DNA from 2 places in the Telluria sp. RT2P19 genome. Region 1 is predicted to be linked to the other one. Evidence: predicted binding sites of a transcription regulator. Region 1 holds the regulator's gene; the other holds the start of a gene.

Region 1 (7,999 bases):
CGATCTTCGGCGAGACGGCGGTGCGGCGCAAGATGCGGCTGAAACTGATCGTGCACCTGGTCAAGCGCGGCGCGCTGGACGAAGAGGTCGAGCGCCTGCCCTTCCACTTCCCGACCGAGGACGTGCTGGGCCTGCCGATCCGCAAGGTCGTCATTCCCGTGGCGGCCGGCCGCAACATCGCGGTGCTGCTCGAGGCCGCGGTGCGCAACACGATCCTGCAACTGCGCGGCATCGACACGCTGCAGGAATTCATGGAGCGCCAGCGCCAGGCGATGAGCGCGGATTGACCGCGGGCTGAACCGCTGCCGAAGAGACCGGCCGTGTGCCATCGCCCTGCGGTTGCGGTATCATCGCCGCATGCACATCGTCCTCATCACCGGCATCTCGGGCTCGGGCAAGTCCGTGGCCCTGAATGTTCTTGAAGACGCGGGTTACTACTGCGTCGACAACCTGCCGCCGGCCCTGCTGCCGGCCCTCGTCAATACAGTCAACGAGTCCGGCACCGCCAAGATGGCGGTCTCGGTCGACGCGCGCAGCGCCGAATCGCTGGTCGAACTGCCGGTGAGCGTATGTCGCCTGCGCGAGGACGGCCACGCGGTCAAGGTCATGTTCCTGACCTCGAGCACGCATTCGCTGGTCGCGCGTTTTTCCGAGACGCGGCGCAGCCACCCGCTGTCGCACGAACTGCGGCCGGGCGAGAACCCGGCTTCGCGCCGTACCCTCATCGAGTGCATCGCCGAAGAGCGCGAGCGCCTGTCGTCGATCGAGAACCTGGGCCATGTGATCGATACCTCGGAGCTGTCGGCCAACAAGCTGCGCGGCTGGATCAAGGAGCTGGCCGAGGTCGACCACGCGCCGCTGACGCTGTTCTTCGAATCGTTCGCGTTCAAGGTCGGCGTGCCGCTCGACGCCGACTTCGTGTTCGACGTGCGCGCGATCCCGAACCCGTATTACGACCTGGCCCTGCGGCCCCTCACCGGCAGGGATCAGCCGGTGATCGACTTCCTCGACACCCAGCCGAGCGCGATCGAGATGCTGGCCGATATCCGCAGCTTCGTGGCCAAGTGGCTGCCATCGTTCAAGACCGATAACCGCAGCTACCTGACGGTGGCGGTGGGCTGCACCGGCGGCCAGCACCGCTCGGTGTACATGGCCGAGCATCTCGGCGCGCACTTCGCCGAGACCGAGCGCGTGATCGTACGGCACCGGGAGCAGCCGAAGCATCCGGCTGCCTAGCACCTGCTCCGGTAGATTTCCAGTTTCTACCGCAGCACCTGCATTGCATCCACGATGCGCAGATCGTGCATCTGGTGCAGGTAGGCTTCCAGGTAGCCCTTGTGCGAAGCGCCCACGATGACCAGCATGCGCTCGCCCGGCCGTTCGGTCATCACGTCGCGGATATTGGCGGCCATGCGCAGGTTGCGCGTTTCCCAGTACCCCAGATACTTGCGGCCCAAGCGCTGCGGCGACGATTCGTTCATGGCGGCGCCGAAGTCGCTTTCGAAGACGAGCACTCCCTGGCCGGGCGCATTCTCGGCGCGGTACAGCGCCAGCACGCCTTCGGGGCTGCCCAACCCTTCGTTCAAGACCTTGTCCGCCTGCGCGCGCTTCTTGTTGGCCGGGTTATCCCAGATTGTATTGAAGGCCTCGATGATCGCCTGGCGGTCCTTGATCGGGCGGTCCGCCGTGTGGTCATCCATCGGATACACGCGCTCGTGGCCCAGGCGCGCGGCCAGGCGCGCGGCGATCATCAGGCTTTCGCTGACGCGCGTCTCGGACTTCTGCAGCTGGGCGACCAGCGCGGCATCGAGTCCGTCGCCCACGCGCTGCTCGGCGGCCGGCAGGCGCAGCCATTGGACGAAGGCCGACGCGGGTTCGCCGCCTGCAAGGAACAGGGCCGCCAGGCGACGCCGTTGCGCGGGGCTCGGCGCGTCCGGCCAGGAGGCCAGCAGCTTCTCGTACGCATCTGTGGCGGCGGCGACATCGAGCCCGGTGGCCGCCCGGGCTGGCGCAGGATCCCAGCAATAGCTGTCGATGGAGTCCTTGTAGCGCGCCTGGTAAGCGCGCATGAAGTCGCACTGTGGCCCGGACAGCGCTTCAATGGCGATCGCCTGCGGCTTCCAGGCGGCAAGCCGGTCGTTCACGAGGGTCAGGCTCGATTGCCTGAAGGTCTTCGGCAGTTGCGACAGATGGGACGAGCCGAGCACCAGCACTTCGGTCGCCCCTCCCGCCGCCGGGCCCTTGAGCCGGCTCGGATCGAAGTCGGGCCGGTGGTCCTGCGCGGCGACGCCGCCGCACAAGGTCATCGAGATCAGCAAGGCACGCAGGCGCATCGGTCTTCCTTTCACATCATGAAGGACTGATGGTCACACCTCATCGATACGGTGTCACGCAAAAATGGATATGCATGGGAGCGTTTATGCGAGATGCCTGAGCGGATGCGCGTGGTCCGGCCATACCGGCGCGAAGAAGCGCGCCACCATCTCGGGCGTGACCTGCTCGAGGGATGGGGGATTCCATTGCGGCGCATTGTCCTTGTCGATCACCAGCGCGCGTACCCCTTCCAGCACTTCGCCATGCTCGAAATTGCGGCGCACCAGCGAGCGCTCCATGCGCAGGCAGTCGGCCACGGACAGTTGGGCGCCGCGCGCCAGCAGCTCGTGGGTCACGCACATCATCAGGGGCGAGCGCTGGCGCATCGCCGCCAGGGCCTTTTGCGCGAACGGCGTCTCGTCGGGTTCGAGCGAAGCCATGATCGCGGCGACCGACGCCGCGCCGAAGTGCGTATCGATCAGTGCACGCCGGGCCTGCAGTTCGCTTTCGCCTGCCGCTTGCGCGAACGGCGCGGCGAAGGCGCGGATCGCGGCGGGCAGTTCGGCGCCGCCCGTCGCCTGGATCAGTGCGTTCAAGGCCGGCAGCTCGGCGCTTGGCACGAACACGTCGGCCAGGCCCACGTACAGCGCGTCGGCGGCGCCGATCGTCAGGCCGGTCAAGCCCAGGTAGTTGCCGAGCTGTCCCGGCGCATGCGACAGGAAATGGCTGCCGCCGACATCCGGGAACAGGCCGATGTTCACTTCGGGCATGGCCATCCTGGTGCGCTCGGTCACGATGCGCAGCCCGCAATCCGGGCCGCCCTGGGCGATGCCCATGCCGCCGCCCATCACGACGCCGTCCATGATGGCGATATAGGGCTTCGGATAGAAATGGATCAGGTGGTTCAGCGCGTATTCTTCGGTGAAGAAATCCTCGAGCAGCGCGCTGCCGCCCATCGGACCCGCATGGCCGACTTCATGGAAGAAGCGGATGTCGCCGCCTGCGCACAAGGCCTTTTCGCTGCTGCTGGTGAGCATGACCGCGTCGACTTGCGGGTTGGCCTGCCAGACAAGCAGGATGTCGGTCAGCGCGCGCACCATCGCGAGCGACAGCGAATTGAGCGCCTTCGGACGGTCGAGGGTGATGATGCCGGTGCGGTTGGCGATGCTGGTCAGGACGTGGTCGGTCATGGCGTGGTCGGTAATGGAGAGAGATGCATTTTACCGAACACGCGACGCGCGTCATACCGGGAAGCCGGATGCAAAAAGGGCGTCCCCTTAGACGCCCTTAGCTAGTGTGAGCCCTGCGCCTGATCAGGCGACAGCGGCGTCTTCGCCGCCGTTTTCCGGCAGGCGTTTGATCGAAGTACGGCTATGGTCCTTCAGTTGCTGCTTGTGTTTCAGGATTTGACGGTCCAGCTTATCCATCAGCGTGTCGATCGCGGCGTACAGGTCTTGCGCGACGCTTGCCACATGCAGGGTCTTGCCCGATACCTGCACGTTGATCTCTGCTTTCTGCCTTTTTTCTTTTTCAGTGAGGTTGTCGACGGCCAGGAAGACGTGGGTGTCGATCACCTGGTCGAAATGGCGAATGATGCGCTCGAGCTTATTCTGAACGTATTCACGGATGGCGGGGGTTACTTCGAGATGATGGCCACTGATTGTGAGGTTCATACACACTCCTTTGAAAATGTTGCACCGTGTGGGCCACAGGACGCGACAAGGCACGATGTCTGTGGACGGCGCAGTTACAAGGACTTGCGGAGGCTTACAGGGGGTATCTTGAGGGCTTCACGGTATTTTGCAACCGTGCGGCGCGCGATGACCATGCCTTGTTCCCCGAGCATCTCCGCGATCTTGCTGTCGGATAAAGGGTTCCTAGGGTCTTCTGCTCCTGTCAATTGTGCGATGAGCGCACGTATTGCCGTCGAGGATGCTTCGCCTCCCGCCTCGGTGGCAACGTGGCTGCCGAAGAAATACTTCAACTCAACCATGCCGTGCGGGGTCAGCATATATTTTTGAGTTGTGACACGAGAAATTGTGCTCTCGTGTAGGCCTAGTGTATCAGCAATCTCACGTAAAACAAGGGGCCGCATGGCAACCGCGCCGTGCGAGAAAAAGTTGCGCTGGCGCTCGACAATCGCCTCCGCCACACGGAGGATGGTGTCGAAACGCTGGCGCATATTCTTGATGAGCCACTTCGCTTCTTGCAGCTGCGCGCCCATCTGCGCCTCGCTCTTGCCCTGTTTGAGCAGGTTCGCGTACAGGCTGTTGACGCGCAGGCGCGGCATCACGTCCGGGTTCAACGTGACAGCCCAGCCGCTCTTGGAACGGCGCACGATCACGTCCGGCACCACGTAGTCGGACAGGTTCGATGCGAAGGCGGCGCCCGGATGCGGATTGCACTGGCGGACCACGGCCTGCACCTCGCGCAGGTCTTCGTCGTCGCAGTCGAGCGCTTTTTTGAGCTTGCTGTATTCGCGCTGGGCGAACCAGCTCAGGTAACCCTCGACGATGGTGAGCGCCATGCGCCGCGTGACCATCGGCACGCCGGGCATGCGCCGGATCTGCAGCGCCAGGCATTCGGCCGCGCTGCGCGCGCCGACGCCCACCGGGTCCATGCTCTGCACCAGCGCCAGCGCGCAGCGCAGCTCGTCGATCTCGATCTCGAGTTCTTCGGGCAGACGGGCGTGGATCTCGTCGAGTGGTTCCTCGAGGTAGCCGTTGTCGTCGAGCGCATCGATCACCAGCTCGGCCAGCGCCCGGTCGCGCGCCGACAAGGTGGCTTCGCGCACCTGTTCCATCAGGTGCTCGCGCAAGGTGATGGCGCAGGCCTCCAGCTGCGGGCGGCCGTCTTCATCCTCGCCGCCACTGCCCGACGATACCGAACCGCCATCGCTCCAGTCGGCGTCGCCACGGTCGCCATCGGCGGCGCCATCGAAGCCTTCGGCCTCGCCTGCCGGCGCTGGCGCCTCCTGTCCCTCGGCCTGCTGGCCGGGCGCGGACGGCGCTTCGCCATTGGCCGGCGCGTTGTTGATGGCGCCATCGGCCAGCAAGCGCACCGAGCGGTCGAGCGGATCGTCGAGCCGTTCCAGCAAGGGGTTATCGCCCAGTATCTGCTCGATCTCCTGGTGCAGTTCGAGTGTCGACAGCTGCAGCAGGCGGATCGATTGCTGCAATTGCGGCGTGAGCGCCAGGTGCTGCGATGTGCGAAGTTGCAGGGACTGTTTCATCTAGGTGTCGCTCACATGCGGAAGTGTTCACCCAGGTACACGCGGCGCACCGACTCGTCGGCGATGATGTCGTCAGGGCGGCCCGATGCCAGCACGGCGCCCTGGTTGATGATGTAGGCGCGGTCGCAGATGCCGAGCGTCTCGCGCACGTTGTGGTCGGTGATCAGGACGCCGATCTTGCGCTCCTTCAGGAAGCGCACGATGCGCTGGATCTCGATCACGGCGATCGGATCGACGCCGGCGAATGGCTCGTCGAGCAGCACGAAGCGCGGATTGGTCGCCAGCGCGCGCGCGATTTCCACGCGGCGGCGCTCGCCGCCCGACAGCGACAAGGCCGGATTTTCGCGCAGCTTCTCGATCTGCAGGTCGGCCAGCAGGGTGTCGAGGCGCGCGTTGATCTGGTCTTTCGACAGCGGCTTGCCGTTGTCCTTCTGCAGTTCGAGCACGGCGCGGATGTTCTCTTCGACCGTCAGCTTGCGAAACACCGACGCCTCTTGCGGCAGGTAGGACAGGCCCAGCACCGCGCGGCGGTGGATCGGCAGGCTCGTGATGTCGGTACCGTTGATGTCGATCGAACCGGCATCCGACGGCACCAGGCCGACGATCATGTAGAACGACGTCGTCTTGCCGGCGCCGTTCGGGCCCAGCAAGCCAACCACTTCACCGCATTCGACCTGCAGCGACACGTCGCGCACCACCAGGCGCTTGCCATAGCTCTTCTGCAGGCCTTTGACGACCAGGGTACTGCAATCGCCCAGCTCCATCGGGGCTGCCGTCATTGGGCGCCTCCGGCCGGGGCGCGCTTGGGCGCCAGGATCAGGGTGCCGCGGCCGCCGCCAACTTTACTTTGGCCGCTGACGTCGTTGCGCACCGTGGCCACTTCCTTGCGGTTGTCGTAGGAGATGTAAGGACCGGTGATCTGGTTGGTCATGCGCGAACCTTCCAGTTCGCGCACGATGGCGTTGGAGAACAGGCGCACCAGTTCCGAACGCTCGTCGTACTCGATGCGTTCGGCCTGGCCCTCGACCCACAGGTCGGGACCGCCGTCGCGCTTCTGGCGGAAGGTGGTGACCTTGCCGCCGGCGGCGGTGAGGGTCACGCTCATATAGCCTTCCGGGCTTTCCTTGACCAGGGCGCGGTCCGACTTGAGCTGCAGGGTGCCGCGGGTCAGGATCACGTTGCCGGTCAGGATACGGGTGCCGGTGACCTCGTCGACGTCGAGCGAATCGTAGTCGATCACTGCCGGCTTGAGCGAATCGGCGCGCTCGGCGGCGGCCGTCAGCGACAGCAGGGAGAGGCAAACGGCAGCTAGGAGTTTTTTCATGGTTGGATGCGGGTCTCGGGTTGGCACGCGGCGCTAAAGGCGGGTCAGCGCTGGCGTGGCGGATAGACGATCTGGCCGCGGCTGGACAGGTGCATCTGCATGGTCGCGTTGTTGGCGACCATGCCGGTGCCCTTGACGCTGGACGCGCCGAGCTGCATGTCGATCGGCAGATCGGTCTTCAGGATTTCTTCGTCGGGCAGCACGGTGAGCGCCTGGGTGCGCACCTGCAGCGACTCGCTCTGCGCCGTCCTGGGCCGCTGCAGGTCGACGTCGCCGACCAGCTCGACGCGGTGCTCCTCGTGGTGGATCTGCGCGTTCCTGGCGACCACCGTCATCGGTGGGCGGCCCGGCTCGACGCCGCGCAGCACCGGAGCCTCGACGTGCGACACGTCGCCATTCGGGATGTGCGCCAGGCGCTTGCCCGACACCAGGTAACTCGGCTGGCCGTTCTCGGTCATGCGCACGAACGAGAAGTTCTCGACGATGTAGTCCGGCTCGTCCGGCGGGCCGCCCAGCTGGGCGTCGATGTCGGACGCCTGCATCAGCTGCAGCAGCCAGAAGCTGCCGAAGGCGAAGAAGGTGCCGATGACGATCATCGCCAGCAGATTCCAGCGATGGGCGGTGCGCTTGTTGACGACGACGGTAGCCATGCTCACGGCCTCAGGCGAAATACGGCGCGAGCGCCTGGTCGTAGGTGCCCTGGGCGCGCATCACGAGGTCGCACACCTCGCGCACGGCGCCACGGCCGCCGCCGTTCTTCGTGACGTAATGCGCGCGATGCTGCACCTCGGGGTGGCCCGAAGGCACGGCGACCGCGAAGCCAACGCGGGCGAACAGCGGCAGGTCGATCACGTCGTCGCCGATATAGCCGCACTGCTCGGCCGTGAAGCCGGTGCTTTCCAACAGCTTGGCGAAGCCGATGCGCTTGTCGTGGATGCCCTGGTGGACATGCGAGATGCCGAGATCGGCCGCGCGCTTGACGACGATCGGCGACAGGCGCGCGCTGATGATCGCGGTCTGCACGCCGGTCTTGTTCAACAGCTGGATCCCCAGGCCGTCGAGCACATTGAAGGTCTTGGTGACCTCGCCGTCGGGACCATAGGTCAGGCTGCCGTCGGTCAGCACGCCGT
Region 2 (7,999 bases), on a different contig from region 1:
GTAAACCTTTAACGGGGTCAAGTCCCACGCTATTCACAAAGTTTTCCACAGATTTGCACAGGGCCCAGATTGTCGACCAGTACCGATCTCAACAGCACACACTGCATTCTCGAGGTCGTGCTCGATACCCCGCTGAACAGCAGCTTCGATTACCGCTGGCCTTGCCAGCCGGGCGAAGAACCGTTGCCCGGCCAGCTGGTCCTGGTGTCGTTCGCGCGGCGCGAGATCATGGCCCTGATCGTGGCGGTGAAGCACGAGACCAATGTTGCGCCCGACAAATTGAAGGATGCGCTGGCCGTGCGCAGCCAGTTGGCGCCGCTCACGGAGCGCTGGATCGCGCTGGCGCGCTTCGCGGCCGATTATTACCAGCGGCCGCTGGGGGAGGTTGCGCTGCCCGGCCTGCCCAAGAACCTGCGCGTGCCCAAGACCGTGGCCCTGGACCGGGCCCTGAAGAAGCTGGCCAAGCTCGACGCGGTGCAGGATGCGACGGCTGTCGATATGCCGGTGCTCAATCATGCCCAGCAGCAGGCGGCCGACGCGATCGGCGGCGCCGACGGTTTCAGCCCGCTGCTGCTGTGGGGCGTGACCGGCAGCGGCAAGACCGAGGTCTACCTGCAGGCCTGCGCCCAGGTCTTGCGGCGCGACCCGCAGGCGCAGATCCTGATCATGGTCCCCGAGATCAACCTGACGCCCCAGCTGGAAGGGAATATCCGGGCGCGCTTCCCGGGCATGATGCTGGCCACCCTGCACAGCAGCCTGTCCGAGGGCGAGCGCATGCTGCACTGGCTGGCCGCGCACACGGGCCAGGCGCGTATCGTGCTTGGCACCCGGCTGGCGATCCTGGCTTCGCTGCCGCATCTCAAGCTGATCGTGATCGACGAGGAGCACGACCCCTCGTACAAGCAGCAGGAAGGCCTGCGCTATTCGGCGCGCGACCTGGCCGTATGGCGTGCGCACCAACTGGGGATCCCGATCGTGCTCGGTTCGGCCACGCCGTCGCTCGAGACCTGGCATCACGCGCGCTCGGGCCGCTACAAGCGGCTCGACCTGCGCGAGCGCGCCGTGCGCGACGCCGTGCTGCCCAAGGTACGCCTGGTCGACATGGAGCGCGACCGCGCGCGCGATGGCCTGACGAGCGAAATGCTGGCGGCCCTGCGTGGGCGGCTGGAGCGCGGCGAGCAGTCGCTGCTGTTCCTGAACCGGCGCGGCTATGCCCCGGTAATCTGCTGCGACGCGTGCGGCTGGATCAGCAACTGCACCCGCTGCACCGCCTTCATGGTGCTGCACAAGCCCGAGCACCGACTGCGCTGCCACCACTGCAGCCTCGAACTGCGCATCCCGCGTTCCTGCCCGACCTGCGGCAACGTCGACCTGCAGCCGTTGGGCCGCGGCACCCAACGCGTGGAAGAGGGATTACAGGCGCTGTTCCCGGAGGCGCGCATCCTGCGCATCGACGCCGACTCGACCCGCCTGAAGGGCAGCGCCCAAGCCGCCTTCGACAGCGTGCACCGGGGCGAGGTGGATATCCTGATCGGCACGCAAATGGTCGCCAAGGGGCACGACTTCAAGAAGCTGACCCTGGTCGGGATTTTGAACCCGGATACCGCGCTGTTCTCGCAGGACTACCGCGCCAGCGAGCGCCTGTTCGCGCAGCTGATGCAGGTGGCGGGACGGGCGGGGCGGGCCGGTGCGCCGTCCGAGGTGCTGGTGCAGACCCGCTATGTGCAGCATCCGCTGTATGGCGCCGTGATGCGCCACGATTACGAGCGCTTCGCCGGGCAGTTGCTGGAAGAACGCAAGGAAGCCGGGCTGCCACCCTATATGTACCAGGCCTTGCTGCGCGCCGAGGCGAAGGAGCTGCCGATCGCGATCGACTTCCTGGAAGCGGCGCGCGACTGCCTGCCGGCCGACGGGATCATGATCAACGACCCGATCCCGATGACGCTGACGCGGGTGCACAACGTGGACCGCGCCCAGCTGCTGGTCGAATCGGGTTCGCGGCCCGCGCTGCAGGCCTTCCTGCGGGTTTGGGTCGAGCATTTGCGGGCAATGAAAGCCCGCGTCAAATGGTCGCTCGAAGTCGACCCGCTTGATATTTAAGCCGCTTGGACGGCGGCTTTGCCGGTGGTGCGGCGACGGCGATGGCCGGCGTAGCCCAGCATGGCGAGTCCGGCGCCCATTAGCAGTGTAGTGGAAGGCTCCGGCACTTCGGCCTCAACGGTGTCATAGTTGAAGGTAATGAAACCGAAATCCCAGCGTCCGTCCGGGTTGACCGCCTCATCGAATAACTCAGCGAATTCCAAGCGCAAGATCCCGTCGGCACCAACGGCAAAGCTCTGTTCGCCCAGCTCGAACATGTCGGCAAAGATCCCCGAGCCCGACATGTTGCCTGATCCATCTTCCACATCGCCTGGTGTCAGGAACAAGCTGAAGCCTTGATCCCTTGCAGAGGTTTCGATCACCACACCGATTTCGTCCAGAAAACTCGGTGCAAACGCGGTCAGGCTGACGTTGTAACTAAAACCGGTAACCGTCGAGTTGGCGCCGATGTCGATCAGTAACACCGTATTGGTCGGATCATCGGTTTGGCCATTACTCAAAATACCCGTGACATCGACATTCGTGGTCATCGGTGCAGCGGAAAGCGACGTACAGGCAAGCAATGCCAGACTCCCAAGAAATTTATTGACCGCAGTTGATTTCATGGATACTCCCGAAAATTAGTTTGTACTCTCATTTAGCAAGAATCATGCCTTAACAATGAGATATTTCCAATTCCCTGATTTTGAATGAATAATTGGCATTATTTCGATTTTTACATGATTGCGGTGTAAAGTTTCTCGACATACACCATAGGAAGACAGGGCATGGGGCTTCCGCGGCAGATCCGCTCTCCACAGCGTGTGGGGATTAGGGTATCGTCTTCCCAGCTAAATCGTGGAGAGCAGAATGAAACAACTGAACGTGGACGTCGCCATCATCGGCACCGGCACCGCCGGCATGACTGCCTACCGCGCCGCCAAGGCGCAAGGCGCCCAGACGGTGGTGATCGAGAGCGGCCAGTACGGTACCACCTGCGCCCGGGTCGGCTGCATGCCGAGCAAGCTGCTGATTGCCGCAGCCGAGGCGTCCCACGTGATCGATACCTCCGGCCCATTCGGCGTGCACGCCGGTGAAAAACGCATCGACGGCCGCGCCGTCATGGAACGGGTCAAGCGCGAGCGCGACCGCTTCGTCGGCTTCGTGCTGGAAGGGGTCGAATCGATGCCCGTGCAAGACCGCCTGCAGGGTCGCGCGCGCTTCACCGGACCCTCCACCCTGGTGGTCGACGACCATACCGAGATTCAGGCCGGCCGCATCGTGATCGCCACCGGCTCCACGCCGCTGCGCCTGCCACAGCTCGAGGACGTCGGCCCCGGCATCGTCACCAGTGACGACGTGTTCTATTGGGACGATCTGCCGCGTTCGGTGGCCGTGATCGGCACTGGCGTCATCGGACTTGAACTGGGCCAGGCCCTGGCCCGGCTCGGAGTGCGCGTGCGCTTTTACGCGCGCGGCGGCAGCATCGCCAACATCACCGATCCCGAAGTGCTGCGCTGCGCCGGGCGGGTCTTGATGGAAGAACTCGACATCGCCTTCCAGACCGAGGTGGTGGGGGCGGTGCAGGAAGGCGACGAGGTGGTGCTGAGCGTGCGTGACGCGCTGGGCAAGGAAAGCACCGAGCGCTTCCAGTACGTGTTGATGACGGCCGGCCGCACGCCCAATGTGCACGACCTGGGGCTGGAGCATACGGGCCTGGAACGGAGACCGGACGGCATCCCTGTCTTCGACGCCCGCACCATGCAGTGCGGGACCAGCCATATCTTCATCGCGGGCGACGCCAACAACGAGCGGCCGCTGCTGCACGACGCGGCCGACCACGGCAAGATCGCCGGCGACAATGCCGGCCGCTATCCGGATGTGCGTCCGGGCCTGCGCCGCGCGCCGATCGCGGTCGCCTTCACCGAGCCGAATATCGCCACCCTGGGCAAGAACTACAAGACCCTATGTGCCGGGGGCCAGCGCAAGTTCGCGGTCGGCAGCGTGTCCTTCGCCAACCAGGGCCGCAGCCGCGTCATGTTGCAGAACAAGGGGATGTTGCGGGTGTATGCCGAATATGGCACCCGCCTGTTCCTGGGAGCGGAGATGATCGCGCCGCGCGCCGAGCACCTGGCCCACTTGCTGTCATGGGCATTCCAGATGCGGCTGACGGTCGACCAGATGCTCGAGATGCCGTTCTACCACCCGGTGATCGAGGAGGGCGTGCGCACCGCCCTGCGCGACCTGGCCATCAACCTGTCGAAAGGCGAGAGCCAGACCGACCCGGCCGATACCGAGCCGGGGACTTAATTCAACAAGGTGGTATTCAGCTTGCCCTCGCTGGCCAACTGGCGCAGGATCCGTATCGTGTCGAGGTCGGCTTCTTCATAGGCCGACTTCTTGAACTCGTCGTACATGGCGTTGGCTGGGTCGACGTGCTCGCCGGTGCCGTCGTCATAGCAGAAGCGCACCAGCAGCATGGCGTTGGTCGGCGCCTCGATGATCATGCGCAGGCTCGACGCCGCGATCTCGCCCTGGGCCGGCACTTCGTAGCGCACTTCCTGCAGCGGGGTCAGGAATACCTGGTCTTCAATGACCAGTTCGCCAAAGGTCAGGCGGCGGCGGAATGCGCCGGCTTCGCGCTCGACGATTTCACTGGCGTCCAGGTGCGGGATGAACATCTTCGGGTCTTCCGCGCGCAGGACCAGGCCATGCCAGACCTGCTCGCGGGTGAGGGTGTCGATCAGCGGGTTCATCGGATCGTTGATCTCGACGAGATGTTCGAATTTCATAGGGCAGATATCCGGGGAATAAGGGCCGCGGCGTCGCTCGCCGCAAAGCACGCATGTTACTCGATTGCGCGTCGGTGCGCCTGTCCTCTCCGGTCCGGGCCATCCGTCGCCCGGTGTTGCAATCCGGGATGTCCCCGGCGCGCCATCCCCCGCTCGGGTCGCCAGATTGTTACAATCGCTGCCTGTTCCTCCAGAAATAATTCCCATGTCCAACGCACCAAAGTTCGGCCTCAACGGGCCGCAGAGCGAAGCCGCGCTGTATCTCGACGGCCCATGCCTGGTGCTGGCCGGCGCCGGCTCGGGCAAGACGCGCGTGATCACGCAAAAAATCGCCTACATGATCGAGCACTGCGGCTACGATCCGCGCACCATCGCCGCCCTGACCTTCACCAACAAGGCGGCGCTCGAGATGCAGGAGCGCATCGCCAAGCTGCTCAAGCAGCCCAAGCAGGCCAAGCAGTTGACCGTGTCGACCTTCCATTCGCTGGGCGTCAAGATCCTGCGCCAGGAGGCGGCCGGGGTCGGCCTGAAGGACAAGTTCTCGATCATGGACAGCGACGATTGCTATACCATCGTGTCCGACCTGGCCCTGACCACGGATAAACAGGAAATCCGCGGCATCCAGAACGCGATCTCGCTGTGGAAGAACGGCCTGGTCGATCCGGAAGACGCGATCAAGGCCGCGCGCGACGAGGACGAAGCCCTGGCCGGGCGCGTCTACCGCAGCTATGTGGCGACCTTGCAGGCCTACCAGGCGGTCGACTTCGACGACCTGATCCGCCTGCCGGTGGAATTGTTCCGCAACAATGAGCCGATCCGCGACCGCTGGCAGCGCCGCCTGCGCTACCTGCTGATGGACGAGTACCAGGACACCAATACCTGCCAGTACGAGCTGGTCAAGCTGCTGGTGACGGGCCTGGGCAAGAAGCCGATGTTTACCGCCGTGGGCGACGACGACCAGGCGATCTATGCGTGGCGCGGCGCCTCGGTCGAGAACCTGAAGACGCTGGGCGACGACTTCCCCGACCTGAAGGTGATCAAGCTCGAGCAGAATTACCGCTCCACCACCCGCATCCTGCAGGCGGCCAACGCCGTCATCGGTAACAATCCGAAGCTGTTCGAAAAGTCGCTGTGGTCCGAGCACGGCCTGGGCGAGCCGATCAAGGTGCTGGGCATGCAGAACGACGACCAGGAAGCCGACCAGGTCGCGATCATGATTTCGAGCGAACATTTCCAGCGCAAGAACAAATGGTCGGATTACGCGATCCTGTACCGCGGCAATCACCAGGCGCGCGTGATGGAGCAGGCGCTGCGCAAGGAGCGCATCCCGTACACGATGTCGGGCGGCCAGAGCTTCTTTGACAAGGCCGAGATCAAGGACATCATTGCCTACCTGCGCCTGATCGCCAACCAGGACGACGACCCGGCCTTCATCCGCGCCGTGACGACGCCCAAGCGCGGCGTCGGCATGGCGACCCTGGAAGTGCTGGGCGAATTCTCGAAGCAATGGAATTGCTCGCTGTTCGAGGCCGCGCGCAAGGGCGGCATCGAAGCCAAGCTGGCCGATCGCCAGTTGGGCCCGTTGCGCGACTTCTGCCACTTCATCGCCGAACTCGAAGACCGCGCCACCCGCCCCGGCCCGTCGGGCAGCGGCGACCATGCGGCCGAAGTGCTGGACGACATGATGAAGGAGATCAACTACGAGCATTATCTCTACGAGAACTTCGACGACCGCGCGGCCCAGGCCAAGTGGCAGAACGTCCTCGAGTTCAATAATTGGCTGAAGGACCGCGGCCGCGGCGGACGCGACCGCGATGGCGAAGAAAAGAATCTGCTGGAACTGACGCAGATGGTAGCCCTGATGTCGATGCTCGAAGGCGCGGACGAGGAGCAGGATGCGGTGCGCATGTCGACCTTGCACGCCTCCAAGGGCCTCGAATATCCCCATGTCTACCTGGTCGGCGTGGAAGAGGGCATCCTGCCGCACAAGGGCGATCCGGACGCCTCGATCGAGTCGATCGCGGCGCGCATCCAGGAAGAGCGGCGCCTGATGTATGTGGGCATTACGCGTGCCCAGCGCACCTTGCACGTGAGCTGGTGCAAGCGCAGGAAACGCGCGGGGGAACTCGTCAATTGCGACCCGTCGCGCTTCATCAAGGAGATGGCGCTGGATGTCGGCGAGGCGGCGCCCATGGAGAGCGAAATCCTGAGTCCCAAGGAAAGATTGGCGAACCTGAAAGCATTGCTGGCAACGCCAAGGCCGGTTCCGGAATAAGACTGGCAATAAGCGTTGCGCGCAAGCCTTGGTGGATCGGCAAGACCTGCGCACGATTGAAATTCGCATTTGACTTCAACTGTCGGGCAAGAAATACTTGCCTGAATGCGAGTTTTTCGCTAGCAAATTTTCACGGCCCTCTGCCGTGTTGCAATGTGCAACGTTATTTATCCGAACCATGGCCACCGTTTCCGACATCCTCAATGTCCCGTACTCCGGGCTGAACCACATCGACGCCCTGCTGGACAAGGGCCCCGACTGGAACTTCCTCAGCAATTCCAACGCCAACATCCTGTATTACACATTCTCGACGGCGTCGGGTAATGAAACTGGCAAGAGCGGCCAAGAAATGTTCAGCTTTGCCCAGCAGGCAGCGGCGCGTACCGCCTTCACCTACCTGCAGCAGGTCACAGGCATCGAATTTCGCGAAACGGGAACCGGGACGGACGCCCAGATCCACCTCGCCAACATGAATCTCGATGGCGCACGCACGACCGGCCTGTGCAGCTGGCAAGCCGGCTACCGCTCGCTGTCGAACGGCACGCTGACCGACTACACGGCCAATGCCTATGTCTACCTCGACAACGTCGAGTGGCGCGCCATGACCCAGAACCTGACACCGGGCACCCAGGGTTACGAAACCCTGCTGCACGAGCTGGGCCATGCCATCGGCCTGAAGCATCCGTTCGAAGCGGCCGCCGGCGAAGTGGCGCTGCCCGGGTATGAAGACAACACCTCCAACACCATCATGTCGTACACGGGCGCCGGCGGTCCCTACAGCACCTTCCAGCCTTACGATATCGCGGCGCTGAACTGGCTCTACGGCGGCGACGGCCTGCGCGGCGCACTCGGC

Evidence for each region. Region 1 encodes sigma-54, which starts transcription at its own class of promoters, with help from an activator protein. Its sites were predicted from a motif close to TGGCANGNAANCTGCTTT; they were not measured.
Region 2: a site for sigma-54 is predicted at 2,738-2,755, ahead of AC56KW_RS08745 (PEP-CTERM sorting domain-containing protein). Genes of this name have one in related genera too.

The regions. Positions count from the first base shown of each region.
Region 1 covers NZ_JCASIL010000020.1:15,689-23,687, forward strand. The annotation lists gene hprK (HPr(Ser) kinase/phosphatase) at 1-287, shown strand, start outside; gene rapZ (RNase adapter RapZ) at 358-1,236, shown strand; gene AC56KW_RS20990 (DUF5694 domain-containing protein) at 1,263-2,333, opposite strand; gene AC56KW_RS20995 (enoyl-CoA hydratase/isomerase family protein) at 2,418-3,503, opposite strand; gene hpf (ribosome hibernation-promoting factor, HPF/YfiA family) at 3,627-3,986, opposite strand; gene AC56KW_RS21005 (RNA polymerase factor sigma-54) at 4,061-5,545, opposite strand; gene lptB (LPS export ABC transporter ATP-binding protein) at 5,557-6,309, opposite strand; gene lptA (lipopolysaccharide transport periplasmic protein LptA) at 6,321-6,869, opposite strand; gene lptC (LPS export ABC transporter periplasmic protein LptC) at 6,914-7,519, opposite strand; gene AC56KW_RS21025 (KdsC family phosphatase) at 7,530-7,999, opposite strand, start outside.
Region 2 covers NZ_JCASIL010000005.1:132,685-140,683, reverse strand. The annotation lists gene AC56KW_RS08750 (primosomal protein N') at 70-2,100, shown strand; gene AC56KW_RS08745 (PEP-CTERM sorting domain-containing protein) at 2,097-2,705, opposite strand; gene AC56KW_RS08740 (dihydrolipoyl dehydrogenase) at 2,950-4,389, shown strand; gene AC56KW_RS08735 (SRPBCC family protein) at 4,386-4,871, opposite strand; gene AC56KW_RS08730 (UvrD-helicase domain-containing protein) at 5,077-7,146, shown strand; gene AC56KW_RS08725 (DUF4214 domain-containing protein) at 7,325-7,999, shown strand, end outside.